2 regions of the Mesobacillus sp. QJM3NY_10 genome follow, and region 2 is predicted to be linked to the other one. Evidence: a T-box and tRNA genes for the amino acid it is inferred to sense, from the RefSeq annotation. Region 2 holds a T-box; the other holds one or more tRNA genes.
What was found. The T-box of region 2 lies ahead of ileS (isoleucine--tRNA ligase). A T-box ahead of a tRNA ligase gene usually reads a tRNA of that ligase, here a tRNA-Ile.
Positions count from the first base shown of each region.

Region 1: it encodes a tRNA-Ile, which carries the amino acid that the T-box ahead of ileS (isoleucine--tRNA ligase) is inferred to sense. The anticodon was not compared.

Region 1 is NZ_CM149675.1:3,792,961-3,807,898, forward strand. It holds gene AC0VX7_RS19070 (EamA family transporter) at 1-372, shown strand, start outside; gene AC0VX7_RS19075 (glycogen/starch/alpha-glucan phosphorylase) at 746-3,148, opposite strand; gene glgA (glycogen synthase GlgA) at 3,138-4,589, opposite strand; gene AC0VX7_RS19085 (GlgC family sugar phosphate nucleotidyltransferase) at 4,586-5,614, opposite strand; gene AC0VX7_RS19090 (glucose-1-phosphate adenylyltransferase) at 5,637-6,785, opposite strand; gene glgB (1,4-alpha-glucan branching protein GlgB) at 6,703-8,661, opposite strand; tRNA gene AC0VX7_RS19100 (tRNA-Glu) at 9,454-9,525, opposite strand; tRNA gene AC0VX7_RS19105 (tRNA-Ser) at 9,529-9,619, opposite strand; tRNA gene AC0VX7_RS19110 (tRNA-Asn) at 9,627-9,701, opposite strand; tRNA gene AC0VX7_RS19115 (tRNA-Ile) at 9,715-9,788, opposite strand; tRNA gene AC0VX7_RS19120 (tRNA-Gly) at 9,792-9,865, opposite strand; tRNA gene AC0VX7_RS19125 (tRNA-His) at 9,872-9,947, opposite strand; tRNA gene AC0VX7_RS19130 (tRNA-Phe) at 9,985-10,057, opposite strand; tRNA gene AC0VX7_RS19135 (tRNA-Asp) at 10,091-10,166, opposite strand; tRNA gene AC0VX7_RS19140 (tRNA-Met) at 10,170-10,243, opposite strand; tRNA gene AC0VX7_RS19145 (tRNA-Ser) at 10,268-10,360, opposite strand; tRNA gene AC0VX7_RS19150 (tRNA-Ile) at 10,378-10,454, opposite strand; tRNA gene AC0VX7_RS19155 (tRNA-Met) at 10,646-10,722, opposite strand; tRNA gene AC0VX7_RS19160 (tRNA-Ala) at 10,745-10,820, opposite strand; tRNA gene AC0VX7_RS19165 (tRNA-Pro) at 10,838-10,914, opposite strand; tRNA gene AC0VX7_RS19170 (tRNA-Arg) at 10,932-11,008, opposite strand; tRNA gene AC0VX7_RS19175 (tRNA-Leu) at 11,037-11,125, opposite strand; tRNA gene AC0VX7_RS19180 (tRNA-Gly) at 11,136-11,210, opposite strand; tRNA gene AC0VX7_RS19185 (tRNA-Leu) at 11,247-11,331, opposite strand; tRNA gene AC0VX7_RS19190 (tRNA-Lys) at 11,400-11,475, opposite strand; tRNA gene AC0VX7_RS19195 (tRNA-Thr) at 11,483-11,558, opposite strand; tRNA gene AC0VX7_RS19200 (tRNA-Val) at 11,625-11,700, opposite strand; rRNA gene rrf (5S ribosomal RNA) at 11,711-11,826, opposite strand; rRNA gene AC0VX7_RS19210 (23S ribosomal RNA) at 11,972-14,906, opposite strand.
Region 2 is NZ_CM149675.1:1,699,363-1,714,300, forward strand. It holds gene ftsZ (cell division protein FtsZ) at 1-929, shown strand, start outside; gene spoIIGA (sigma-E processing peptidase SpoIIGA) at 1,572-2,510, shown strand; gene sigE (RNA polymerase sporulation sigma factor SigE) at 2,555-3,274, shown strand; gene sigG (RNA polymerase sporulation sigma factor SigG) at 3,446-4,225, shown strand; gene AC0VX7_RS08450 (YlmC/YmxH family sporulation protein) at 4,569-4,844, shown strand; gene pgeF (peptidoglycan editing factor PgeF) at 4,911-5,741, shown strand; gene AC0VX7_RS08460 (YggS family pyridoxal phosphate-dependent enzyme) at 5,741-6,427, shown strand; gene AC0VX7_RS08465 (cell division protein SepF) at 6,429-6,869, shown strand; gene AC0VX7_RS08470 (YggT family protein) at 6,875-7,135, shown strand; gene AC0VX7_RS08475 (YlmH family RNA-binding protein) at 7,216-7,989, shown strand; gene AC0VX7_RS08480 (DivIVA domain-containing protein) at 8,081-8,602, shown strand; T-box leader at 8,652-8,894, shown strand; gene ileS (isoleucine--tRNA ligase) at 8,972-11,731, shown strand; gene AC0VX7_RS08490 (TraR/DksA C4-type zinc finger protein) at 11,887-12,174, shown strand; gene AC0VX7_RS08495 (hypothetical protein) at 12,256-12,438, opposite strand; gene lspA (signal peptidase II) at 12,573-13,064, shown strand; gene AC0VX7_RS08505 (RluA family pseudouridine synthase) at 13,036-13,947, shown strand; gene pyrR (bifunctional pyr operon transcriptional regulator/uracil phosphoribosyltransferase PyrR) at 14,178-14,720, shown strand; gene AC0VX7_RS08515 (solute carrier family 23 protein) at 14,866-14,938, shown strand, end outside.

The DNA of each region.
Region 1 (14,938 bases), 2.1 Mb from region 2:
CTGACCAATATCCTCGCAAAAATCGGGATTGAAGATGTTGATTCAAATGTAGCCACATTTATCAGAACAGTCGTAATCATTATTTTTGCGTGGGGAATCGTGTTTTTCCAGGGAACTGTGAAGGAGCTTAAGAAAATCTCAAGGAAATCTTACATATTCCTAATCCTATCAGGTGCCGCAACAGGCTTCTCATGGTTATGTTATTTTGCAGCACTGGCAATCGGCAAAGTGAGCATCGTCAATCCGATTGATAAATTCAGCGTAGTGTTAACGATGATCTTAAGCTTCATCATTTTAAAAGAAAAACCAACAAAATCAACAGTTGCAGGTGCAATACTGATTACAATTGGGACAGCTTTGTTGATCTTATAGAGAGAGTGGCCATGCCAACACCCACACCTATTGAGGCATTGAAATGCTTTCTGTTTACCTTTTTGGTTCCACGGCCTCGTTTGGGCTTTCTATAGGACCTTTTCACATCTTCAGCCGCTTTTTGGGCTTATAGAACTTTTCTATAGGACCTTTTCACATCTTCAGCCATTTTTTGGGCTTATAGAATCTTTCTAACTGGTCATTTATATTCCGCGTCCTCTTTATGCTAATAAAACCTCTCTAGGGTCCCTTTGTTAGGATCGCAACACCACCTCGGCCAACTAGATCCGCCTTCATGCTCATCTCGCGTTCAGCTTTTCATCCACCGACATAGCAAAAAGGCCAAATCGTCTTAGATTTGGCCTGAAGCTTCTTAAACTTTCAAAGCAGATTGTATCTTCCAGATTTGGTCCGCATATTCCATAATGGTCCTGTCACTGGAGAAATAACCTGACTTTGCGATATTAACCAGGCTCTTTTGCAGCCATGCGTTTCGATCCAAATAACTCCGGCTGACATCCTGGTGTGCCTCTGCATAGGAAGCAAAGTCCCTCAATACGAAGTACTGGTCGTTATGGCCAAGCAAGGTATCATAGATTTCGTTAAAATGGTTTTCTGTATCCGGGAAGAATCCATTGACCAGCTGGTCGACCACTCCCCGGATCCTTTCATCATGGTGATAATATTCAAGAGAATGGTAGCCGCCATTATTCTGGTAATCAAGCACTTCTTCTGCCGTCAACCCGAACAGGAAGATATTTTCCCTGCCGACCAAATCGGTGATTTCGACATTGGCGCCATCGAGTGTTCCAAGTGTCATAGCTCCGTTCATCATGAACTTCATATTACCTGTGCCTGATGCTTCTTTGCTGGCGGTTGAGATTTGTTCACTGATATCCGCTGCCGGGAAAATTTCTTCAGCAAGCGATACTCGGTAATTCTCAAGGAAAACAACCTTCAGCTTGCCATTCGTTTCCGGGTCATTATTCACCTTGTCTGCTACGCTGTTAATCAGCTTAATGACCTTTTTGGCAAAATAGTAACCTGGAGATGCCTTTGCCCCGAAAATAAATGTACGCGGATATAACAATGCTTCAGGATCCTTTTTCAAAGCATTATACAGATGCATGATGTGCAGGACATTCAGCAATTGCCGCTTATAAGCGTGAAGCCTTTTTACCTGGACGTCAAAAATCGATTCCGTATCAACCTGTATCCCCGTTTTATCCAAAATCCGCTTTGCCAAACGCTCCTTGTTTCCCTGCTTTATTTCATGCAGTTTTTCAAGGAAACCGGAGTCATCCTTAAACCGCATTAACGCCTCTAACTTTTGTGGAGAAGAAACCCAGTCAGGACCAATGGCATCCGTAATCAATCCTGACAGTCCAGGATTCGCCTTCAGCAGCCAGCGGCGGTGGGTGATCCCATTTGTCTTGTTGTTAAACCGTTCAGGATAAAACTGATAAAAAAGGTTCATCTCGCGGTTTTTCAGGATCTCAGTGTGAAGCTGTGCAACTCCATTGACACTGTGGCTTCCAATAATGGCAAGCGGCGCCATGCGCACTTCGTCATGGGCGATGATCGCCATGCTTTCAACCCTGCCCCAGTCGCCAGGATACTGCTCCCAAACCTGCTTACAGAAACGCTCATTGATTTCCTCGACAATCATGAAAATGCGTGGCAGCAATGGCTTGAAGATTCGAATCGGCCATCTCTCCAGTGCCTCAGCCAGCGTCGTATGGTTCGTATAGGAAAGCGTCTGGACGGTGATATTCCAAGCATCCTCCCAGCCCAGGCCTTCCTCATCCATCAATATTCTCATCAGTTCAGGAACGGCAATCGCAGGGTGCGTGTCATTAATATGGATGCTCACATAGTCATGAAACTCTAGCAAACTCTTATTCTTCTTTTTAAAAGAATTCACAATCGCCTTCAAACTGGACGCGACCAGGAAGTACTGCTGCTTAAGACGAAGGATCTTCCCATCATCATGCGTGTCATCCGGATATAGAAATTCAGAAACTGATTCGGTATCCTTCTTGTATTTAAAAATATCTGCATTTGCTGGGAACCTGGATGGCTCGGCATTCCACAGCCTCAAGGTGTTGACTGTCTGAGTCTCGTAGCCGATGACAGGCAAATCGTAAGGCACAGCCATAATTGTCTCGGCGTTCAAATGCCTGAAAACAAGCCGACCATTTTCCATCCTGCTTTCGATTTCGCCCCAGAACGGAACCTCCACCGCATCATCCGCCTTGCGCACCTCCCAAACATGGCCATGTCTCAGCCATTGCTCAGGAAGCTCCACCTGATAGCCATCGACTATTTTTTGCTCGAATAGACCGTGTTTATAGCGAATCCCACAGCCATGTCCAGGAAGATCAAGGGAAGCGAGGGAATCTAGGAAGCAGGCTGCAAGGCGGCCGAGACCGCCATTGCCAAGCCCGGCATCCGCCTCGATTTCCTCCAGCTGATCCAGCTCGATGCCCAGGTCCCTGAGCCCTTCACAGACCACTTTTTCGACGCCTAAATTAATCAAATTATGCCTAAGCAGCCGGCCCAGCAGGAACTCGATCGACAAGTAATAAACCTGCTTTTTCGCGCCAGCACGATATAATTCGTTTGTTTTGATCCAATCAGAACTCACATGCTCCCTGATCATATGCCCGAGAGTCTGGAACTGCTCCCGGCTCGTGCTTTCTTCAAAGCTGGTTCCAAACATCATCTCGAGTTTTTTCAAGAAAGCATTTTTGAACTTGGGAACACTAGAAAACATGCGATTCACTCCTTGAGATGAGATCGGAATACAATTCTTTGTATTGTCTGGCAGACTGTGCCCAACTGTAGTCTGTCTCCATAGCATTTTTCGTCAGCTTAAGCCATTTTTCGCGCTCATGGTAAAAAGACAGCGCCCGTTCAAGTGTAAATAACATGTCATGGGCGTTAAAGTTTGCAAAGGAAAATCCATTGCCTTCACCGTTAAATTCATTGTAAGGCTGTACAGTATCGTTCAGGCCGCCTGTTTCTCTTACAACAGGAATGGATCCATAGCGCATCGCGATCATCTGGCTGAGCCCGCATGGCTCGAACTGGGATGGCATCAGGAACAGATCGGAGCCAGCGTAGACTTGATGGGCCAAATTCTCATCAAAGCCAATGTATACACCACACTGTTCAGGGTAACTCGCTGACATTTCCCTGAAAAATTGTTCAAACTCAGGGTCGCCTGTTCCCAGCACGACAAGCTGCATTCCGGTCGCCATGATTTCATGGAAAACTCCCCTGACCAAATCGAGACCCTTCTGCTTCGTCAGCCTCGTAATCATTGCTCCAACAGGGATATTTTCGTTTTCCGGCAAACCGAAATCACGCTGTACCTGAAGCTTGTTTTCTACTCTTCTTTCAAGTGAGTCCAATTCGAAATTGGCAGCCAATCCAGGATACTTTTCAGGGTCATATAAATCGTGATCAATCCCATTCAGGATTCCCGATAGATTCTCGCTTCTTTTCCGCAGGATGCCATCCAGCTTTTCACCATAAAAGTCTGTCTGGATTTCCTCCATGTAAGTGGGGCTGACGGTAGTGATATGGTCTGCAGCAATCAAAGCCGCTTTCATGAAATTGGCATTCCCGAAAAACTCCAGCTGCTCTTCATTGAAGTAACGATTGTCAATATGAAGCAGGTCACCAAGCACTTCTGGAGGGAAGATTCCCTGGAACTGCAGATTATGAATCGTGAACACGGACCGGATCAATCCGTATCCTGGCCGCTTATAGTATTCTGTCCTGAGTAAAAATGGAATCATACCTGTATGCCAGTCATGGCAATGAATGACATCAGGGTAAAACTCAATTTCTGCGATGAACTCAAGAACAGTCCTGTTGAAGAAAGCGAACCGTTCTCCATCATCATAATGCCCGTATAGGCTATCGCGCTTGAAGTAATACTCATTATCAACAAAATAGAAAGTCACGCCGTCATTCTCAAGAGTTTCAATGCCACAATATTGCGAGCGCCAGCCTAATTGCACATTATACTCTTTCACTTTCTTCATTTCAGAGCGGAATTTCTCAGGTATTAATCCGTACTTCGGTAAAATGACTCTGACATCCGCTCCAAGCTTATTCAATTCCTTTGGAAGCGAGCCCGCTACATCCGCCAGTCCGCCTGACTTGATGAACGGGACGCATTCCGATACGGCAAATAACACCTTCACGACTGGCTCCCCACTCCCTGGACCGATCCCTTGCGGATAACAGCCGGTGAGTCTGCTGGCGCTGTAATCACTGTTCCTGCTTCAATTCTTGCATCCTTATCGACAATCACGGAATCCAATAGACAATTCTCCTTAATCTGTGTCTTCTGCATGATGATGCAGTTGCGGATGACGGTACCTTTGCCGATTTTCACACCGCGGGCAATGATGCTGTTCTCGACCGTGCCTTCAATCATTCCGCCATTGGCAACCATCGAGTTTCTTACGGACGCATCAACGTCATATCGGGTAGGCGGCTCATCTTTCACCTTAGTCAGAATCGGCCTATCCTTCGGAAACAGCTCCTTCCAGACTTCGGGCTTCATCAGGTCCATACTGGTCCTGAAATAGTTTCCAATTGTATCAACCATAGAAGCATACCCTTCAAAATTGTAATAACAGAGATGGAACTGGCTATCCAGGTCAGTCGCGACATCCCTCATATTCGAGTAGCCAGTTTCATTGCGCGTCGTAATCAAATCCATTAATAATGTCTTTTTAACAAGATATATGCCTAATGATTTACCTTCCTTCTGGACCTCCGTGATATCACAGCCTGACTTGATATGCCAATCTAGCAGCGGCTGGAAATCCATATTGAATACCGTATAGGAATTAGCAATCAACGCATACTCCTGGGTGCTTCTTTCAAAAAAGTCAATGTTGTCAGCAAAGTGGTCGAGCGTCCCGATTCCTGTATAATGTTTATCCAGGTTAGGCGCAGGGAAGAAAAATAGTCCATCCCTTTTCCGATTAAGGTCCCAGTTCCTGCCTGACCCTAAATGGTCCATCAGCGACCTATATTGGAATTTAGGAAAAATCGCCACGCTCTGGATACCAGAGTTGACCATATTGGAAAGGATAAAATCAATCATCCTGTATCTTCCGCCAAAAGGGATTGCTGCCACCGACCGGTGAATGGACAGTTCATGCAGATCATCGTGAACCGTTGTCGCATCTATTACTCCTAATAATTGTTTGTTCATTTCTTTTTCCTCCTGAATCGGTTCAATTGGATTGCAATTCTCCGATTGTTTCTTCAGATACTAGTGTAATCTCATTCGCGCTCCCGCCCGGCTTTATGATTGTTCCATCCGGAACATAGACTCCTGGGGATACAATCGCCCTTTCAATCACACAGTTGTGTCCGATGACAGCATCCGGCATGATAACCGTTTCCTTTACAACAGCTCCCTTTTTCACGGTCACTCCCTGGAACACAACCGTTCTGGAAACCTTTCCTTCGATCTTGCAGCCCTCATTGACCAGCGACTCTGATACTTCCCCTTCAGGGCAAATATACTGCGGCGGCTGATTTGGATTGACAGAGTAGATTCGCCACGAATGATCAAACAGGTTCAATTCACATTCTTTATCCAATAAATCCATATTCGCTTCCCAAAGACTTTGTACTGTACCAACATCTTTCCAATAGCCTTTAAAAGGATAGGCAAATAAGTTCATATTTTCTTGTATTAGCAGAGGAATGATATCCTTTCCAAAATCGTGGCTGGAATCAGGATTATGGTCATCTCTTATCAGATATTCCCTTAAAACGCTCCATTTAAAAATATAAATCCCCATCGAAGCGAGATTATTTTTCGCTACATCCGGTTTTTCTTCAAATTCAGTGATTCTTAGGTCAGCATCCGTGTTCATGATGCCAAAGCGATTTGTCTCTTCCCATGGAACCTCAATGACCGAGATCGTCACATCAGCTCCTTTTTCGATATGGTAATTGAGCATCAACTCATAATTCATTTTATAAATATGGTCACCCGAGAGAATCAACACGTACTCAGGGTTATACTGATCAAGATAGTTCAAATTCTGAAAAATGGCGCTTGCCGTACCAGAATACCATTTCACTTCAGAGCTCTCGGCATAAGGCGGCAGCACAGTCACTCCACCATCCTTCCTGTCGAGGTCCCAGGCGCTGCCGATGCCAATATAAGAATTAAGCAGGAGCGGCTGGTACTGGGTCAATACACCCACTGTATGGATTCCTGAGTTCGTGCAGTTGCTTAACGGGAAATCGATAATTCGATATTTGCCGCCAAAAGGGACAGCTGGTTTAGCGAGATTCTTCGTCAGTGAGTGCAGCCGGCTTCCTTTTCCTCCTGCCAACAGCATTGCTACGCATTTCTTCTTTTGCATGATTGTTTCTCCCCTTTCTTTTTATAACAGGACGTAAAACTGAGATTCCGAATGGAGAAATGCTCATCTCTATAGAATATGGCCTTCCATGGAAGGCTATTTCTTCAGCTTTCAAAACTTTTTTGTTTATAACGCCTGAACCTCCAAAGACTGTAGCATCGCTGTTCAAAATTTCCCGATATTCGCCAGGCTTCGGTACACCGATTCGATAATCGCTATATACTTTCTCTGTGAAATTGCAAACTATGACCAGGAGTTCTTCAGGATTCTTTCCTTTCCTGATAAAAGAAAAAATCGACTGGTCCCGGTTATCAGCATCGATCCACTCAAAGCCTTCATAGCTTTGATCGATCTCATACAGCGGCTTTGACCGCTTATACAATTTGATAAGTTCCCTATTATATTGGTTCATCTTTTCATGCATTTCATAATCGAGGAGATTCCAGTCCAACTGTTCTTTGTCCTTCCATTCCGAAAAATGTCCAAATTCTGTCCCCATGAAGGTCAGCTTCTTGCCGGGGTGCGCTGCCATGAACCCAAGCAATAGCCGGAGTTGTGCGAACTTTTGCCAGTAATCGCCCGGCATCTTATCAAGAAGCGATTTCTTCCCGTGAACAACCTCATCATGTGAAAAAGGCAGGACAAAATTCTCTGAAAATGCATAAAGCAGCGAAAAGGTAACTTTATCATGTATATGCTTCCTGTTATGGGATTCTTCCTCCATATACTTCAAAGTGTCATTCATCCATCCCATATTCCACTTGTATGTAAAACCAAGACCGCCATACTCCACAGGAGCCGTCACCTGCGGCCAGTCAGTCGAATCCTCTGCAATCATCAGCGCTCCCGGCTCATACTCTTTGACCGCTTTGTTCAGCTTCTTTAAAAAGTCCACTCCATACTGGTTCGCAGCCTGAATTGAATTCGGCCAGTAGATAATATTGGCCACTGCATCAACCCTGAAGCCGTCGATATGATATTTTTCCAGCCAGAAAAGCGCACTCGAGATCAGGAAGCTCTGGACCTCTGTTTTTCCCAGATCGAAATTGGCTGTTCCCCATACCTGGTTCTCACGATCATTCTCACGCTGATATTCAAACACATAGCTGCCATCAAATTTGTACAGCCCATGCGCATCCTTGCAAAAATGCCCCGGAATCCAATCAAGGATGACCCCGATGCCGTTTTGATGGCACATATCAACGAAATACATGAAATCATGAGGCGTTCCATATCGGCTCGTAACTGAAAAATAACCAGTAGATTGATAGCCCCAGGAGATGTCGAGCGGATGCTCAGTTAGAGGCAATAATTCAATATGTGTGTATCCATGCGCAACAATATATGGGATCAATTCATCAACAAGCTCACGGTATGTAAGAAAGGAACCATTATCATGCTTTTTCCAGGAACCTACATGAAGTTCATAGATGAACATCGGCTCGCCAAGTGTGCTCCTCTTTTCACGCTTTTGCAGCCATTTCTGGTCATTCCATTTATAGCCGTCCATTGGGTAGACGATTGAAACCGTATTTGGCCTTACTTCCGAGAAAAAAGCATAAGGGTCAGATTTGAGCAATCGCTCACCCGACTCCGTTACAATCTCATATTTATAAATGGTACCGGTCAGATCCCCCTCAAGAGCGAGCTGCCAGACCCCCTCCTGATTGACTTTATGAAACTCATAGCCATTCCCATCCCAATTATTAAAATCACCTGTAAGCCTTACCTGAGTCGCATTTGGAGCCCACACACAAAATCGAGTATATGTTTCAGTTCCACTTTTAATGACATGTGCTCCAAATAAATTGTAGCTTTGGAACAGATTCCCTTCATGGAACAAATGCAATTCAAACTCTGTAGGATTTATCACCAATGCATTCCACCTGCCTTTGTAAAACTAATAAAACGCCCTATTTCACTAGTATTCTAGTTTCCAGAAGGAATTCCTTGTAAACATTTTCTTAATCTTTCGACAATAATTCTTATCAAAATCCGAATTTCGACAAAAGCCCTCAAATGGTAGCGCTTTAATGTACTAAATCTTCCAATTACGCGAAATTTGGAGAACGAAAAATGAAATTGAATAATGATTCATTAAAAGGATTAGTTGAATTTATTAGGTTTAATAGAGGAAATAGGTGAGAAAATATTTTTGGCTGATAACGTTTTCATCGTATCAAGGAAGTGATCAGATAGTGATGAGATAGTGATTAGATATTGATTAGATATTGATTTGGGGTGAAATTACTAGGTTAGGGTTGCTACAGATGTGAAACCAGGGGTACAGATTGGGGCATTGATTATCTAGGCAAGGATCATTTAATTGAATGTTAAGCTTCGCTAATTTATGGCTTGATTCTCGTTTCTTCGGCCATTAGACGAATTACTTTCACTCCTTTACGTTACACGTTTTTCCCTTTGCCCCTTACAACAGGGCATATATCTCAATTTTTAAGTAACCCTTTTTTCTTTACTAATTAGACAATTGTATCTTACTCATTTATGAACATCTTACCTTCTTCTAAGTGTATGCTGCTTGCTGAAATGATTTAATAGCAAGCAGATAAATATTAATGAAAAATTTCTTAATGGTCTCTCTGGAATCCAAATTTTTTTTGAAAACATAAAAAAAAGCCGTTAGCATAATTGCTAACAGCTTTCCTTATGACCCCTACGGGATTCGAACCCGTGTTACCGCCGTGAAAGGGCGGTGTCTTAACCGCTTGACCAAGGGGCCTTATGGCGGAGAAGGAGGGATTTGAACCCTCGCGCCGGTTACCCGACCTACACCCTTAGCAGGGGCGCCTCTTCAGCCTCTTGAGTACTTCCCCATAAAAATGGCTCCGCAGGTAGGATTCGAACCTACGACCGCTCGGTTAACAGCCGAGTGCTCTACCACTGAGCTACTGCGGAATAATACAAAAAATGGGCCTAAGTGGACTCGAACCACCGACCTCACGCTTATCAGGCGTGCGCTCTAACCAGCTGAGCTATAGGCCCTTATGGAGCGGGTGAAGAGAATCGAACTCTCATCATCAGCTTGGAAGGCTGAGGTTTTACCACTAAACTACACCCGCAAAAAATGGGGCGACTGATGGGAATCGAACCCACGAATGCCTGAACCACAATCAGGTGCGTTAACCACTTCGCCACAACCGCCATATTATTATTAAATATTCATTTAAATTAAATAAGGTGGCTCAGGACGGAATCGAACCGCCGACACAAGGATTTTCAGTCCTTTGCTCTACCGACTGAGCTACTGAGCCACTATAAATATTGCTATTGGTAATTATTAAAAATGGCGGTCCCGACCGGGATCGAACCGGCGATCTCCTGCGTGACAGGCAGGCATGTTAACCGCTACACCACGGGACCAGATTGCGGGGGCAGGATTTGAACCTGCGACCTTCGGGTTATGAGCCCGACGAGCTACCGGACTGCTCCACCCCGCGACGATATTAATGATATTAAAATTATGGAGGAGGTAGAGGGATTCGAACCCCCGCGCGGTGTTACCCGCCTGTCGGTTTTCAAGACCGATCCCTTCAGCCAGACTTGGGTATACCTCCGTGTTAAAAATAAGCAATGGTGGACCTTGTAGGACTCGAACCTACGACCGGACGGTTATGAGCCGTCTGCTCTAACCAGCTGAGCTAAAGGTCCATGTTTAGCTGGATTGATCTAGGTTGTGAAAATATCCTAGTGGGTCTGTCCCCATCTCAGAAAGTCTATTCAAGCAGCAGCTCGATGGGTACAACTCGAAGCAAGCTCATAGATGCCTTGCTCGTTGCTCTAATCAGCTGAGCTAAAGGTCCAGGATATCCTAGATTGAATAGGTTCAACCAGATTGAAATTGGTAGCGGCGGAGGGGATCGAACCCCCGACCTTACGGGTATGAACCGTACGCTCTAGCCAGCTGAGCTACACCGCCAAATTATTATTTAAAGTGAATATGGTGGAGCCTAGCGGGATCGAACCGCTGACCTCCTGCGTGCAAGGCAGGCGCTCTCCCAGCTGAGCTAAGGCCCCATATAAAATAAGTAGCATGGTCGGGAAGACAGGATTCGAACCTGCGACCCCTTGGTCCCAAACCAAGTGCTCTACCAAGCTGAGCTACTCCCCGATAAAGAGAAAATATAATGGCGCGCCCGAAAGGAGTCGAACCCATAACCTTCTGATCCGTAGTCAGACGCTCTATCCAATTGAGCTACGGGCGCAAATATAAATGTTTATTAGCTAACTTGGTGGTGCCGAGGACCGGAATCGAACCGGTACGGTAGTCACCTACCGCAGGATTTTAAGTCCTGTGCGTCTGCCAGTTCCGCCACCCCGGCTTAAGAACTATGGAGCGGAAGACGGGATTCGAACCCGCGACCCCAACCTTGGCAAGGTTGTATTCTACCACTGAACTACTTCCGCATTTATGGAAAGTTATTTTGCTAGCGCAAAAAACTTTGGTGCGGGTGAAGGGAGTCGAACCCCCACGCCTTGCGGCGCCAGATCCTAAGTCTGGTGCGTCTGCCAATTCCGCCACACCCGCATATAAGATAATAAGTTTTCGCTGTCGCGAAGATAAGGAAGTTTATTTTCGCTGGCGCGAAAAAAACTTGGTGAGCCATGAAGGACTCGAACCTTCGACCCTCTGATTAAAAGTCAGATGCTCTACCGACTGAGCTAATGGCTCGTACAAGTGGTGCCGGCAAGAGGACTTGAACCCCCAACCTACTGATTACAAGTCAGTTGCTCTACCAATTGAGCTACACCGGCATGGTAAATGTAGATTATTTCACTGTGTGAAGTTAAGGATGTTTATTCGCTTTCGCGAATAAAAATTGGTGGAGGATGACGGGATCGAACCGCCGACCCTCTGCTTGTAAGGCAGATGCTCTCCCAGCTGAGCTAATCCTCCATTTGAAACTGCCCGGCGACGTCCTACTCTCACAGGGGGAAACCCCCAACTACCATCGGCGCTGAGAAGCTTAACTTCCGTGTTCGGTATGGGAACGGGTGTGACCTTCTCGCCATCGTCACCAGACATTTTTTTAAAGACAATATCTATTATACTGACTTTAAGTTATTTTGCAAGAGAAATTTTAAAGAAATTTTACTTTGAAAATATCTTTATTCCCTCAAAACTAGATAATGTGTAAGAAGAATTCAAGAAGAACGAATAATCTATTTTGGTTAAGTCCTCGAACGATTAGTATCAGTCAGCTCCACACGTCACCGCGCTTCCACCTCTGACCTATCAACCTGATCATCTTTCAGGGTTCTTACTAGCTTGCGCTATGGGAAATCTCATCTTGAGGGGGGCTTCATGCTTAGATGCTTTCAGCACTTATCCCGTCCGCACATAGCTACCCAGCGATGCCTTTGGCAAGACAACTGGTACACCAGCGGTGCGTCCATCCCGGTCCTCTCGTACTAAGGACAGCTCCTCTCAAATTTCCTGCGCCCACGACGGATAGGGACCGAACTGTCTCACGACGTTCTGAACCCAGCTCGCGTACCGCTTTAATGGGCGAACAGCCCAACCCTTGGGACCGACTACAGCCCCAGGATGCGATGAGCCGACATCGAGGTGCCAAACCTCCCCGTCGATGTGGACTCTTGGGGGAGATAAGCCTGTTATCCCCGGGGTAGCTTTTATCCGTTGAGCGATGGCCCTTCCATGCGGAACCACCGGATCACTAAGCCCGACTTTCGTCCCTGCTCGACTTGTAGGTCTCGCAGTCAAGCTCCCTTGTGCCTTTACACTCTGCGAATGATTTCCAACCATTCTGAGGGAACCTTTGGGCGCCTCCGTTACTCTTTAGGAGGCGACCGCCCCAGTCAAACTGCCCACCTGACACTGTCTCCCGCCCCGATCAGGGGCGTGGGTTAGAATTTCAATACAGCCAGGGTAGTATCCCACCGACGCCTCCACCGAAGCTGGCGCTCCGGTTTCTCAGGCTCCTACCTATCCTGTACAAGCTGTACCAAAATTCAATATCAGGCTACAGTAAAGCTCCACGGGGTCTTTCCGTCCTGTCGCGGGTAACCTGCATCTTCACAGGTACTATAATTTCACCGAGTCTCTCGTTGAGACAGTGCCCAGATCGTTACGCCTTTCGTGCGGGTCGGAACTTACCCGACAAGGAATTTCGCTACCTTAGGACCGTTATAGTTACGGCCGCCGTTTACTGGGGCTTCGATTCAGAGCTTCGCGTGAGCTAACCCCTCCTCTTAACCTTCCAGCACCGGGCAGGCGTCAGCCCCTATACTTCGCCTTGCGGCTTCGCAGAGACCTGTGTTTTTGCTAAACAGTCGCCTGGGCCTATTCACTGCGGCTCATCTAGGCTATTCACCCAAATGAGCACCCCTTCTCCCGAAGTTACGGGGTCATTTTGCCGAGTTCCTTAACGAGAGTTCTCTCGCTCACCTTAGGATTCTCTCCTCGCCTACCTGTGTCGGTTTGCGGTACGGGCACCTTTTATCTCGCTAGAGGCTTTTCTTGGCAGTGTGGAATCAGGAACTTCGGTACTATATTTCCCTCGCTGTCACAGCTCAGCCTTCACGCAAGTGGGATTTGCCTCACTTGCAGCCTAACTGCTTAGACGCGCATATCCAACAGCGCGCTTACCCTATCCTACTGCGTCCCCCCATTGCTCAAACGATAAAGAGGTGGTACAGGAATATCAACCTGTTGTCCATCGCCTACGCCTTTCGGCCTCGGCTTAGGTCCCGACTAACCCTGAGAGGACGAGCCTTCCTCAGGAAACCTTGGGCATTCGGTGGATGGGATTCTCACCCATCTTTCGCTACTCATACCGGCATTCTCACTTCTAAGCGCTCCACCAGTCCTTACGGTCTGACTTCAACGCCCTTAGAACGCTCTCCTACCACTGACATCTAAGATGTCAATCCACAGCTTCGGTGATACGTTTAGCCCCGGTACATTTTCGGCGCAGAGTCACTCGACCAGTGAGCTATTACGCACTCTTTAAATGGTGGCTGCTTCTAAGCCAACATCCTGGTTGTCTAAGCAACTCCACATCCTTTTCCACTTAACGTATACTTTGGGACCTTAGCTGGTGGTCTGGGCTGTTTCCCTTTTGACTACGGATCTTATCACTCGCAGTCTGACTCCCACGGATAAGTCTTTGGCATTCGGAGTTTGTCTGAATTCGGTAACCCGATGAGGGCCCCTAGTCCAAACAGTGCTCTACCTCCAAGACTCTTACAACGTGAGGCTAGCCCTAAAGCTATTTCGGAGAGAACCAGCTATCTCCAAGTTCGATTGGAATTTCTCCGCTACCCACACCTCATCCCCGCACTTTTCAACGTGCGTGGGTTCGGGCCTCCAGTTGGTGTTACCCAACCTTCACCCTGGACATGGGTAGATCACCTGGTTTCGGGTCTACGACCACATACTCATTCGCCCTATTCAGACTCGCTTTCGCTGCGGCTCCGTCTTCTCAACTTAACCTTGCATGTAATCGTAACTCGCCGGTTCATTCTACAAAAGGCACGCCATCACCCATTAACGGGCTCTGACTACTTGTAGGCACACGGTTTCAGGATCTATTTCACTCCCCTTCCGGGGTGCTTTTCACCTTTCCCTCACGGTACTGGTTCACTATCGGTCACTAGGGAGTATTTAGCCTTGGGAGATGGTCCTCCCAGCTTCCGACGGGATTTCTCGTGTCCCGCCGTACTCAGGATCCACTCAGGAGGGAACGAAGTTTCAACTACAGGGTTTTTACCTTCTCTGACGGGCCTTTCCAGACCACTTCATCTACCCCGTTCCTTTGTAACTCCATGTTGAGTGTCCTACAACCCCAAGAGGCAAGCCTCTTGGTTTGGGCTATGTCCCGTTTCGCTCGCCGCTACTCAGGGAATCGCGTTTGCTTTCTCTTCCTCCGGGTACTTAGATGTTTCAGTTCCCCGGGTCTGCCTTCAATGCCCTATGTATTCAGGCAAAGATACTGTTCCATTACGAACAGTGGGTTTCCCCATTCGGAAATCTCCGGATCAAAGCTTACTTACAGCTCCCCGAAGCATATCGGTGTTAGTCCCGTCCTTCATCGGCTCCTAGTGCCAAGGCATCCACCGTGCGCCCTTTCTAACTTAACCTAAAAGGTCATTTCTCTATTAATATAGAGAGA
Region 2 (14,938 bases):
GTGCTAATCCTGAGGTCGGAAAGAAAGCGGCCGAAGAAAGCAAAGAACAAATCGAGGAAGTGCTAAAAGGCGCTGACATGGTATTTGTTACTGCCGGTATGGGCGGAGGAACAGGTACTGGTGCAGCTCCAGTTATCGCTCAAATCGCCAAGGACCTTGGAGCGTTGACAGTAGGTGTAGTTACACGTCCATTTACATTTGAGGGACGCAAGCGTGCTGGACAGGCTGGCGGTGGAATCTCATCGATGAAGGAAGCAGTAGATACTTTGATTGTGATTCCTAACGACCGTTTGCTTGAGATTGTTGATAAGAGCACTCCGATGCTAGAAGCTTTCCGTGAAGCGGATAATGTTCTGCGCCAGGGTGTCCAGGGTATTTCAGACTTGATCGCTACACCTGGTTTGATCAACCTTGACTTTGCCGATGTTAAAACAATTATGTCCAATAAGGGTTCAGCATTGATGGGAATTGGTGTTGCTGCAGGTGAAAACCGTGCTACTGAAGCAGCTAAAAAGGCTATTTCCTCACCGTTGCTTGAAACTTCACTTGATGGTGCTCAAGGTGTTCTTATGAATATCACTGGCGGAACGAACCTTAGTTTATACGAGGTACAAGAAGCTGCTGACATCGTCGCCACTGCTTCAGACCAGGATGTAAATATGATCTTCGGTTCTGTCATCAATGAAAGCTTAAAAGATGAAATTATCGTTACGGTAATTGCAACAGGCTTCAATGAGGAAGTCGTCCAGCCTAAGCCAACAAGACCAGGTTTTGGAGGGCAGCAAAAGCCAGGTATGGGTGCGATCAAGCGCGAACAGCCTAAACGTGAAGAAATCCAGCAGGAAGCACCAAGAAGCAATCAATCTCCACAGGGCGATGATGCTCTTGATATCCCAACATTCCTGCGCAATCGTAACAGAAGACGCTAATTTATACTTCAGAAGGGCATAGCCGAAACGGCTATGCCCTTTTTATGTTATTTTTCACGAGAGAAAGTATAAACTTACACTTAGATAAGTGTCCATCTCCAGCGCCTAGCCCCTCGAGTCGCTTCGGTCCGCCCAATGAAGTCAAAGAACGACTTCACCGGTCGGCCCTCCAACGCTTTTCGGGGCTGATCAAGGCGCTTGCGCTTTTCTTAGAAATCTACTAAACAACATACTTTTGGAATATATGACCTACTAAAAATTTAAGCATCATTTATTCCTAAAGTTAATAATCTGAAAATTGACAAAATCCGAAGGGAAAAGTGAAAATCTCTGTTGTTTTGGTGCCAGATTATGACACACTTCATAGGCCAATGACGATATACTTTTCCGTAACGGAATGATAGAGCAAGAAGCAAATCGGTGATCACGTGCTTCAACAGTGGTTGCTAAACTTTGCTCGACGCCAGGTTGTTTTTTACCATCCAAAGTAGTTTGGTCGGTTTGCCAGATTGAACCGTTAATTAGCCGTTGGCATGCTTGATCATTTCAAGCAAGAGGGATGAAGATTCTGAATCTGAGTCTGGCACAGCACTTTCAGCTGTCAAACAAGGCGCATGCGAATTCTGTACAGGAGGATGAGGGGTGAAGGTCTATCTGGATGTCATCTGGGCATTGAATTTATTCTTTGATACGTTCCTACTCTACTTGACTGCCATCATCCTGAAAAGACAGGTTAAGCTATGGCGGCTATGTTTGGGAGGGGCTATAGGTTCACTGCTCATTATATTATCAATTACTCCGTTTCATGCTGCAGCGGGGCACCCAGCGGGGAAACTGTTCTTTTCGATATTGATGGTCCTGGCAGCTTTTGGCTATAAAAGATTCCGTTTTTTCTTCAAGGCACTTATGACATTTTATGTAACGACCTTTCTGCTTGGGGGCACTTTGACAGGGGTACATTACTTTATCCAATTTGATATGAACCTGGCATCGAATGTGGCCATGAACCATATTAAAGGGTTTGGCGATCCAATCAGCTGGTTGTTTGTATTGCTGGGGTTTCCGCTCGCCTGGCATTTTTCGAGGAGAAATATTGAACAATTCGAAATGACAAAGATTCAATATGAATCACTGGCAATAGTTGAAGTGCAGTTCATGGAGATGGATTTTAACATGAAAGGACTGATAGATAGCGGCAACCAGCTTTATGATCCTATCTCAAAAATGCCAGTCATGATTTTATCCATAGCAGATTGTTTGGATCGTATGCCAAGTGAAATCAAAAGAATTGCTGAAAATCCCGATTGTGTTTTGTCAGGTGATGAAAATTTTTCGCAGCAGCTGGAAAATCGAATGAGAATCATTCCATGTAAGGTAGTCGGACAAGAGCATCAGTTAATCATTGCCTTTAATCCTGACAAGATCAAGATTACTACAGACGAAGGAACTTATATTGCAGAAAAGGGGTTAATATCTTTTACTGCGCAGGAACTTTCGGCTGATGGCAGTTTTCAATGTATTATCCATCCAAAAATGATGGCAGGGATGGCAAAACAAGAGCCAACGGTGAAGGTAAGCTAATATTACTATACTCAGAAATACATAATTTAGAAGGAGGACAATCAATGAAAAATTTGCGGCTTCGGATATCCTATTACTGGTATAAATTATTAATGAAACTGGGCTTGAAAACAGATGAAATATATTATATCGGCGGTAGCGAAGCGTTGCCACCTCCTTTAACGAAAGATGAGGAAGAAGTGCTTTTGAACAAACTTCCAAATGGGGATAAAGCGGCAAGGTCGATTCTCATAGAAAGGAATTTGAGACTCGTTGTCTACATCGCGCGTAAATTCGAAAACACGGGCATTAACATTGAAGACTTAATCAGTATCGGAACAATCGGTTTGATTAAGGCGGTCAATACGTTCAATCCTGAGAAGAAAATTAAGCTAGCGACCTACGCTTCTAGATGTATTGAAAATGAAATCCTGATGTATTTGCGAAGGAATAATAAACTGCGGTCGGAGGTTTCCTTTGACGAGCCTTTGAATATTGATTGGGATGGAAATGAACTGCTCTTGTCCGATGTTCTTGGAACCGATGACGATATTATCACAAAGGACCTTGAGTCCAATGTGGATAAAAAATTGCTGGTTAAAGCGCTGCAGCAGCTTTCCGATCGTGAAAAGCAAATCATGGAATTGCGTTTTGGTCTTGGGAGTGGCGAGGAAAAGACACAAAAGGATGTAGCGGATATGCTAGGAATTTCACAATCTTATATTTCACGTCTGGAAAAAAGAATCATCAAACGTTTGCGTAAAGAATTCAATAAAATGGTATAGCAGAAAAATTTTCTATAAAAAAATTTTTTCTCTCTGATAAAAGTGATAACTTGGCGGTTTTCCTGGCTGATTCTTCCTGAAACCAGTCCAGGCTTTAGGTAAATAGTGCATATTTTTCCTTCCTGCGGAGATACTGATTTTTGACAGCAGCTCCTGTGAGGAGGGAAAAGATTGACACGAAACAAAGTTGAAATTTGCGGTGTTGATACATCAAAGCTTCCCGTTCTTAAAAACGAGGAAATGAGAAAACTTTTTAGAGAAATGCAAAGCGGTGACATCACAGCAAGAGAGAAACTTGTGAATGGGAACCTGAGGCTTGTTTTAAGTGTAATCCAGCGTTTTAACAACCGGGGCGAGTTTGTTGACGACCTATTTCAGGTCGGATGTATAGGCCTTATGAAGTCCATTGATAATTTTGATCTGGGACAAAATGTTAAGTTTTCCACCTATGCCGTCCCGATGATCATCGGTGAAATTAGACGGTATTTACGAGATAATAATCCAATCAGAGTCTCGCGCTCATTAAGGGATATAGCCTATAAAGCGCTTCAGGTACGCGAAAGGCTGATGAGTGAGGCATCAAGGGAACCAACTGCGGAAGAAATCGCCAAGGTTCTTGAGGTACCTCACGAGGAAATTGTCTTCGCTCTTGATGCGATTCAGGATCCCGTGTCCTTATTTGAACCGATCTATAACGATGGCGGAGATCCAATCTATGTGATGGACCAGCTAAGTGATGAACGGAACAAGGATACAAACTGGATTGAAGAAATCGCCTTGAAGGAAGGTATGAGACGCCTGAATGAGCGTGAAAAGTTGATTCTAAGGAAGAGATTCTTCCAGGGTAAGACACAAATGGAGGTAGCCGATGAAATCGGCATCTCACAAGCCCAGGTGTCCCGTCTTGAAAAAGCAGCCATCAAACAAATGAATAAGAATATCCAAAGCTAAGCTGCCTTTTGGCAGCTTTTTTATCGTTTAGGAAATTATAAAAATTATTTAGTTGGATAAATACATGTAGTATTCTTAATCCAGCTCCAGCGCCTAGCCCCTCGAGTCGCTTCGGTCCGCCTAATGAAGTCAAAGAACGACTTCACTGGTCGGCCCTCCAGCGCTTGTCGGGGCTGAACAAGGCGCTTGCGCTTTTTTGTTCTTTGCTTTATACAAGGGCATTACGAAGTAGGACGACTCTTTAAAATTCAAGATCCACTGAAGTAATTCATACATCTGTTTCCCCTTCATATATTTTATATAAGGGCTAATTAATGCCAAAGCGAAATCCGGAGGGATCTATATGGTTAAGGTGACAGAATTTCAAGTTAAAGATGTCGTGAATGTTTCGGATGGAAAAAGGCTTGGTAATATAGAGGATTTTGAAATCAATTTAAATACGGGTAAAATCGAAGCTGTTGTGATTGGGAGTTCAGGTAAGGTGCTGGGATTCTTCGGAAAGGAAGATGAGGTTGTGATTCCCTGGACAAATATCCTGAAAATAGGTGAAGATGTCATTTTAGTCCGGTATAAAGACAGCGGGGGATATCTCCAACAAAAAAGTGACGGGGATGAGTAACATCGTAATACTGTTGTATTGCGGTTTGTATGTGATAAACTAGACAAAAACGTGTGAGGTAAAAATATGGAACCATTCATCTTAGAAAGCCAGGAATATTTTAAAATTAAAGAGTGGATGGAGCGTTATCCTGGACTTGAGGTTGGGTTTACAACGAAGAACGGTGGCGTGAGCCAACAGGATGCTTTTTCGGGTTTGAACTTCGGCTTTCATGTAGGAGACGAGCAGAATGCTGTTTGTGAAAATCGTCTCCTGCTGGCCGATAAGATCGAATTTCCTCTTTCCAGCTGGGTTGGAGCAGAACAAACTCATGATATCAGCATCGCCAAAATCGGAAAATCAGATCAAGGAAGAGGCTCAACGACCTATGATACTTCTTTTTCAAGAACGGATGGCTTTCTGACAGATGAGCAAGGAGTACTGCTGACACTTTGTTATGCAGACTGTGTCCCGCTTTATTTTATTGAACCGGAGACCAGGCTGATCGGGGTCGCTCACGCTGGCTGGAAAGGCACTGTTCACGGTATTGCGGCGGAGATGGTCAACAAATTTCAGCAAAATGGTGCAAAAACAGAAAAAATTTCTGCCATTATAGGCCCATCAATATGCAAAAAATGTTATATTGTTGATGAGAGAGTCATCAATTTAGTGAAAAATATACTAGATGGTGTCGATATATTACCATATAATCAAGTTAGTGAAGGTCAATATTCTCTCGATTTAAAGGAATTGAACCGTCAGATTCTGTTAAAGACAGGGGTAGAAGACGGGAATATACATGTAACCGATTATTGCACTAGCTGCCATAGTGAGCATTTCTATTCCCATAGACGGGATAAGGGTAATGCAGGCCGAATGATGGCTTATATCGGCTGGAAGGAGGATAGCCATCCATAATGAAAGTCAGAAAAAATCTGGAGGTTATCCAGAATCAAATAGCAGATGCTTGTAACAAAGCCGGGCGTAATCCAGATGAAATCAAGATTATTGCGGTTACTAAATATGTCTCACCAGAACGGGCACAGGAAGCCGTTGATGCTGGGGTCACCCATCTTGGTGAAAATCGGGATGAAGGACTGCTTCATAAAATTGGCCAATTAGGGGACAAGCCGGTCTGGCATTTTATTGGGACGCTGCAAACGAGAAAAGTGAAAAACATCATTGAGCATGTTACATATATCCATTCATTGGACAGGCTGTCACTTGCAAAGGAAATCAATAAACGATCCGGTTCAAAAGTGAGATGTCTGATCCAGGTCAATGCATCCGGCGAAGAGAGCAAGCATGGGATAAAACCGGATGATGTCATTGGTTTTGTAAAAGAACTGAAGAAGTACTCCAATATTGAAATCAGCGGATTGATGACGATGGCCCCTTTAACGGAGGATGAGCAAGTGATCAGGGATTGCTTCAGGACAATGAAAAGCCTGCAAGCAGATATACAATCGCGGAAACTTGAATTTGCACCATGTAATGAACTGTCAATGGGAATGTCAAATGACTTTCAAATAGCTGTTGAAGAAGGATCAACAATGGTGCGTATTGGCACTGCCTTGGTAGGCAATGAATCGGAGGTGCATTAATATGAGCTTAAAATCAAAAATTAAGACATTTTTTTTCCTGGAAGATGAATATGACTATAATGATGAGGAAATGCTCGAGGGAGAAGCTGAGCCTTTCAAGCCCAATAAACAGCCTGTTCAACAAAAGCAGAATGTGGTAAGCCTGCAGAGTGTGCAAAAGTCTTCGAAAGTGATCCTGATGGAACCTAGAATGTATGCGGAAGCACAGGATATTGCTGATCATTTAAAAAATCGCCGGGCAGTCGTTGTGAATCTGCAGCGTATTGAACAGGATCAGGCAAGGCGTATTGTGGATTTCCTCAGCGGAACAGTCTATGCGATCAGCGGGGATATCCAGCGGATCGGCATGAATATCTTCTTATGTACCCCGGATAATGTGGAAGTAACAGGAAATATTTCTGAGCTTATGCAGGAGCGGGATTACCAAGAGTCGAGGTGGTAGAGTAAATGGATATAGTAATAGGTATAATAGCACAGGTAGTCAGTCTTTATCAGTGGGCCCTGATTATTTATATTTTCATGTCATGGTTCCCTAATGCAAGAGAAACAGCAATAGGACAATTTTTAGCTCGTATTTGCGAGCCTTTCCTGGAGCCTTTCCGCAGGATCGTTCCTTCAATCGGCATGATTGATATTTCGCCAATCGTTGCTTTCCTTGTGCTGCGTTTTGCTGTCAGCGGATTGTATCAGTTGGCTGCATGGTTTTAATAGTAATCAATTCTTCTCATGCAGGGTCTGAAATAGACCCTGCATGTTTTCTATCAAGGTAATAAAAAAGGAGTACATAAATGTCTATTTACCAGCATTTCCGTCTTGAGGAACGGGAATTTATCGATCAGGTCATTAACTGGAAAGAGTATGTTGAACAAAATTATGCTCCGAAATTGACGGATTTCCTGGATCCGAGGGAGCAGCAAATCTTGTCTACCGTTATCGGCAAGCATCCCGATGTTAAGTGGGAGCTGTTTGGCGGTGCACCAGGTACCGAGAGAAAACGGGCTTTTCTTTATCCAGAGTATTTGGAAGCTAAAGAAGAGGATTTCCAGGTAAAGCTTTTTGGTATTGAATATGCAAAGAAGTTTGTGAATATCGAACACCGTCAAGTTTTGGGCAGCCTGATGTCACTTGGCTTGAAGCGTGGGAAATTTGGAGATATCCTGATTGACGGAGATGTTGTGCAATTTTTCGCAGCTGAGGAAATCGCCGATTACATCGGGCTTCAATTAGAATCAATCGGCAGAGCTTCGATTGGCTTGTCAGAGCTTCCGCTTGAAATGGCAGTGGGAATTACTGAGGAATGGAATGAAATGACCACTACCGTTTCGTCATTGCGTCTGGATACCGTCATGTCCGCACTGTTCAATATCTCAAGGCAAAAATCCCAGTTGCTCATTCAGCATGGCCAAGTAAAGGTTAATTGGACTGCGATTGAAAATACTGCTTTTGAATGCGGTGAAGGTGATGTTATTTCAGCACGTGGTTACGGGCGTGCGAAAATCATCACAATTGAAGGGAAAACAAAAAAAGATAAATATCGAGTTATTGCCGGGAGAAAAAAATAATTATATAGTAATAGAAGAAGGATTTTTAGTTTATTTGTCGAATCATTGCTTTAAGTACATAAAGGATTATAACTTAATGGGAGGTGGCGTCATGCCTTTAACGCCGTTAGATATACACAACAAAGAATTCAATAAGGGATTTCGCGGGTATGATGAAGATGAAGTAAATGAGTTTCTTGACAATGTGATTAAGGACTATGAACTAATTATCCGTGAAAAAAAGGAAATGGAAGAAAAGCTTAATGAAATGAATTCCAGGCTTGGCCATTTTACGAATATAGAAGAAACCTTGAATAAATCAATTGTGATCGCGCAGGAAGCAGGGGAAGAAGTTCGCCGAAATGCGCAAAAGGAAGCAAAGCTGATCGTCAAGGAAGCGGAAAAGAACGCTGACCGGATCATCAACGAATCTCTATCCAAGGCACGTAAAATCGCCCTGGAAATTGAAGAATTGAAGAAGCAGTCAAAAGTATTCAGAACAAGGTTCAAGATGCTGATCGAGGCGCAGCTTGATATGCTGAACACCGATGATTGGGATCATCTGCTTGAATATGAATTGGATTCAACAGAATTGAAGGCTGCTGCAAGAGAAGAAGAAGATTCACTGGCTTGACGCGGGGACGTTATTTCGCATATAATTTCATAACAAAGTGCAATACATGACAGAAACGATGACAGGGACAGTATGGCGTTCCAGTTGCTTGCTTTTCAGCGAAATGGGGAAGGTGGAAGCCCATTGCAAGCGGATAGCCAGAAGATCACCCGATAGTTCCGAGCTGAACATCCATTTTAGGATCAGTAAGCACAGGCGTGACATTCGCGTTAAGAATGCTAAGAGGACAGGATGATGAATCCTTGTCTATTTAGGGTGGTACCGCGGGAATATAAACCTTCTCGTCCCTTTTCAGGGATGAGGAGGTTTTTTTATTTTCATTATTGTTTCTTTCGTGATTGCAACGGTAAAAATAGGAGGATCAATCTAATGGAGTACAAAGATACTTTGCTCATGCCGAAGACCGAGTTTCCAATGCGCGGAAACCTTCCGAACAGGGAACCTGAAATTCAGGCAAAATGGGAAGAAATGAATATTTATGAAAAGGTTCAAAAGCACACAGAAGGACGCCCGCTGTTCATCCTGCATGACGGACCTCCATACGCTAATGGAGATATCCATATGGGTCACGCACTTAATAAAATCCTCAAGGATTTTATCGTCCGTTATAAATCAATGAGCGGCTTTTGTTCGCCATATGTACCTGGCTGGGACACTCATGGATTGCCAATCGAGCAGGCATTGACGAACAAGGGTGTAAAACGCAAGGAAATGACTGTAGCTGAGTTCAGGAAGCTATGTGAAGAATATGCATATGAGCAAATCAACAACCAGCGTGAACAGTTCAAGCGTCTTGGTGTTCGCGGAGACTGGGAAAATCCTTATATCACATTGAAGCCTGAATATGAAGCACAGCAAATCAAAGTATTCGGCGAGATGGCGAAAAAGGGATACATCTACAAAGGGAAAAAGCCTGTTTACTGGTCACCGTCAAGTGAATCAGCACTTGCTGAAGCTGAGATTGAATATCAGGATAAGCGTTCTGCATCAATCTATGTTGGATTCCCTGTTAAAGACGGCAAAGGAGTTCTTGACCAGGATGTTGAAATCGTCATCTGGACGACAACACCATGGACGATTCCGGCAAACCTTGGAATCTCCGTTCACCCAGAATTGACATACGTTGTTATAGAAGCTGACGGAAGGAAATTCCTTGTTGCTGAAGAACTACTAGAAGCAGTTACGAATGAAATCGGCTGGGAAAATACTTCAACAGTTAAGAAACTTGCTGGTAAAGAGCTTGAAGGTGTCCTTGCAAAGCATCCATTATACGACCGCACTTCACTTGTCATGCTTGGCGAGCACGTAACGACAGATGCTGGTACAGGATGTGTCCACACTGCACCAGGACACGGGGAGGATGACTTCCATGTTGGCCAGAAGTATGGACTTGAAGTTTTATGCCCTGTAGATGATAAGGGTGTTATGACAGCTGAAGCAGAAGGCTTTGAAGGTTTATTCTATGATCAGGCGAACAAGCCAATCACAGAAAAGCTTGAAGAAGCTGGCGCTTTACTGAAGCTAAGCTTCATCACACACTCATACCCGCATGACTGGAGAACGAAAAAACCTGTTATCTTCCGTGCTACAGCACAATGGTTTGCGTCGATCAAAGATTTCCGCGGCGAATTGCTAAAAGCTGTTGAAGAAACAAAATGGGTACCAGCATGGGGCGAAACAAGACTATTCAATATGGTCCGTGATCGCGGTGACTGGTGTATCTCCCGCCAGCGTGCATGGGGTGTTCCAATTCCGGTATTCTATGCCGAGAATGGCCAGGAAATCATCACGGATGAAACAATCGAACATGTTTCAAATCTGTTCCGTGAGCAAGGCTCTAATATCTGGTTTGAAAAAGAAGCTAAAGAATTGCTCCCTGAAGGATTTAGCCACCCTGGCAGCCCTAATGGCCAGTTTACGAAAGAAACGGACATCATGGATGTTTGGTTCGACTCAGGCTCATCCCACCAGGCAGTTCTAGTAGAGCGTGATGACCTCCAGCGCCCTGCAGACCTTTATCTTGAAGGCTCTGACCAATACCGCGGCTGGTTCAACTCATCATTATCTACAGCAGTTGCAGTAACAGGCAAAGCACCTTACAAAGGTGTCTTGAGCCACGGTTTCGCACTTGATGGCGAAGGCCGCAAGATGAGTAAATCAATCGGTAACGTTGTCGTTCCTGCGAAGGTTATGAACCAATTGGGTGCAGATATCCTGCGTCTCTGGGTTGCATCCGTCGATTATCAATCCGACGTACGTGTTTCTGACGCAATCCTGAAGCAGGTTGCTGAAGTGTACCGTAAAATCCGTAACACATTCAGATTCTTGCTTGGCAATCTTTCTGATTTCAACCCTGAAACAGATGCAGTGCCATTCGAGCAGCTGCGCGAAGTTGACCAGTTCATGCTTGTGAAGCTGAACAAATTGACCAAATATGTGCGCAATGCATATGACAACTATGAATTCGCCGGTGTCTACCATGCGGTAAACAACTTCTGTACACTGGATCTAAGCTCATTCTATCTTGATTTTGCAAAGGATGTCCTTTACATCGAGGCTGCAGGCAATGTTGAGCGCCGTGCAATCCAGACTGTATTGCATGAAAGCTTGATTGCTCTGGTTAAGCTGACTGCACCAATCCTTTCTCACACTGCAGATGAGGTTTGGGGATTCATCCCTTCAGCAGACAAAGACAGTGTCCAGCTGACAGATATGCCTGAAGCAAAGGAAATCGCAAATGCAGAAGCACTTGAAAACAAGTGGAATGCATTCATGAAACTTCGTGACGATGTCCTGAAGGCTCTTGAAGAAGCCAGGAATCAGAAGGTCATTGGTAAGTCCCTGACTGCGAAGGTTTCTTTATACGTAAACGACAGCACAAAAGAGCTTTTGGATTCAATTTCTGAAAACTTAAGCCAGCTGTTCATTGTTTCAGGGTTCGAAGTCGCAGGAAGCTACGACCAGGCTCCTGATCATGCGATTAAACTTGAAAATACAGCGATTGTTGTTACAAAAGCTGAAGGCGAAACATGTGAGAGATGCTGGGTTGTCACACCAGAAGTCGGCAAGGTTGAAGAACACCCAACATTATGTGAACGCTGTGCAACTGTTGTAAAAGAAAATTACTAATCAATTTTCGAACTCCGGGTTTTTGTCCCGGAGTTTTTTTATGTATGCCAATAATCATCCTGCTTGGGAAATCCTGCAGTACATGTAAAAAGTTTAGCTGAGTCAGCAAATTGTTACGGGAAATAATAGCTGTAAACAGGAACGGGGGCAGATATATGGAAGGTAATCTTGATTACATTTACAATGAGCTCCGCGAAACGAGAACAGAATTGTTAGCGTACCTGAATGACGGCCAGAAAGATGAGAGGATTTTGCAATACATTGTTGATGAATTAAACGATATCGAAACAGCATTGGAGAAAATGGAATTTGGTGAGTATGGGAAGTGTGAGATATCTGGAGAATATTTACCTTACGAGTTTTTGCAGAGAATTCCTACAGCTAGATCAGCGAGTGAATTGGAGCAAATAGAACAATACTGTCGAAAACCAATCTATTCGTGAGTTTTCATGCATTCCGAATTTATTGGTTCAAGAAAAAATGCTCGGCAAGAAAGCTTTTAAAGCTGAGTATTTAGATTTCACTCAAAGTGTACTGGAAAAAATCATTGAAAATTTCCAAGTCGCCAATAAAAATTGATTTTCGCCAATAAACAGCTCATTATCGCCAATAAAAACAATTTTTCGCCAATATAAATTGAAAATCGCCAATAAAAATATTTTTTCGCCAATAAACCATTTTGACAGTTCAGTTTCTGTTAAAATCATGATCCTAAACCGCTATTTTTAGTTATAACTTTTCTGTTAGTAGGTGTTTTTTTACTAAAACTTATAATATCTGTCGTTTTAAACTTATATGTGCTAAAATTCAAAGGTAATGAATTGATGTGGAGGTTACCTTTGTGTTTTATTACATAATTGCACTGTTTGTTATTTTGCTTGACCAGGTTACTAAATGGTTTATTGTCAAAAACATGGAGCTTGGAGAGAGCATAAAGGTCATAGAGAATTTCTTGTATATTACTTCGCACCGTAACCGTGGTGCTGCATGGGGAATCCTGCAGGGACAAATGTGGTTCTTCTATGTCATTACCATTATCGTGGTAATTGGCCTTGTCGTCTATATTCAAAAAGCAGCTAAAGGTAAACTTCTGCTGGGTGTTTCGCTTGGTTTCATGCTGGGCGGGGCCATTGGGAATTTTATCGACAGGGTATACCGAAAGGAAGTTGTTGATTTCATCAACACCTATATTTTTGGATACGATTTTCCTATCTTCAATATCGCGGATTCTGCGCTGGTGATCGGTGTAGGATTACTGATGATTGACATGATCAGGGAAGAGAGAGAGGCGAAAAGAAAAGCTTATGGAGAAAATGGAACACATCATCAGTGAGGAACAGGCTGGTGACAGAATAGATAAAGTAATTTCGACACTTGATGCAGAATGGTCGAGGAGCCAGGTGCAGCAATGGATCAAGGATGGAAGCGTCCTTGTCAATGGAGCTAAAGTCAAAACAAATTATAAATGCAGCTTGAATGACAAGCTGGAAATTACCATTCCGGAGCCAGAAGTGTTAGATGTAATTGCTGAGGAAATGGACCTTGAGATTTATTATGAAGATGCAGATGTTCTTGTTGTGAACAAACCTAAGGGAATGGTCGTCCATCCAGCGCCTGGACATATGACGGGAACGCTTGTTAACGGGCTGATGGCGCATTGCAAGGATTTATCAGGCATTAATGGCGTTCTCCGCCCGGGAATCGTCCATAGGATTGATAAGGATACATCTGGACTCTTGATGGTTGCCAAAAATGATATGGCACACGAGAGCCTGGTAAACCAGCTCGTAGCCAAAAGTGTTACTCGCAAATACAAGGCACTCGTTCATGGAATTATCCAGCATGATCATGGTACAATCGATGCTCCGCTTGGGCGCGATCAAAAAGACCGCCAGAGCATGACAGTAGTCGATAATGGCAAACATGCTGTCACACATTTCAATGTACTCGAACGTTTTAAGGACTTTACTTTTGTTGAGTGCCAGCTTGAGACAGGCAGGACACACCAAATTCGTGTTCATATGAAATACATCGGTTATCCCCTGGCCGGTGACCCTAAATACGGCCCGAAAAAGACGCTCGATCTTGGCGGACAGGCATTGCATGCTGGACTGCTTGGTTTTGATCACCCAAGGACAGGGGAGTATATAGAGTTTGAAGCTCCGCTTCCTGGATATTTCGTTGAGCTTTTAAACGATTTCAGAGAAAATCGTTGACAAAGTTCAACATCTATTTTAAGATGACTATAGTTTAATAAGTCCTTTAAAGACAGTCCCGTGAGGCTGAGAAGGAAACGGATTTGCAACAGGCATATTGTATGCTTTGCTGCATGCTAACACCACACGTTTACCCTCTTGCCGATGCAGACAAGAGGGTTTTTTATATGAAACATAAGACGTGCTGAACTTCCGTTTTCATACCACAGACAGAGAAGGAGTGAAAACAAATGGCTGAAAAAGCGGTTGTGCTCGACAACCAGGGAATCCGCAGGGCACTGACGAGGATTGCCCATGAAATCATCGAAAGAAACAAAGGGATCGAAGACAGCGTCATTGTCGGTATCCGAACCAGAGGGATTTATATCGCCCAAAGGCTTGCGGAAAGGATCCGTGAGATCGAAGGTGCAGATATCCCGGTAGGTGAGCTTGATATCACCCTGTATCGCGATGACCTGACGAAGAAGACGGATGACCAGGAGCCTGAGGTAAAAGGCTCGGATATCCCAGTCGACATCTCGAATAAAAAAGTGATTCTGGTGGATGATGTCCTTTATACAGGCAGGACAGTCCGTGCGGCGATGGATGCATTGATTGACATCGGCCGGCCGGCGACGATCCAGCTTGCTGTGCTGGTCGACAGAGGACACCGGGAGCTGCCGATCAGAGCAGACTTTGTGGGCAAGAACATCCCGACCTCAAGTGCGGAAAGAATTGTCGTTGAACTGCAGGAAGTAGATGAAGAAGAACGCGTAAGCATCTTTGAAAAATAAATAAAGCCCTTTTAAATGCAGTCCAGAGAGGCTGAAAAGGGGGAACGCATCGCTGATGGCTTTGTGCGGGTTTTTTTAGACCCATACCCTCTTTGTATCTACTGGCAAAGAGGGTTTTTTTGTACAAAAGAGAGGAGATATAAAAATGAATAAACCAATCCTAGACATAAAAGATGTACCATCACCATTCCAATGGTTCACACTTAGTCTTCAGCACT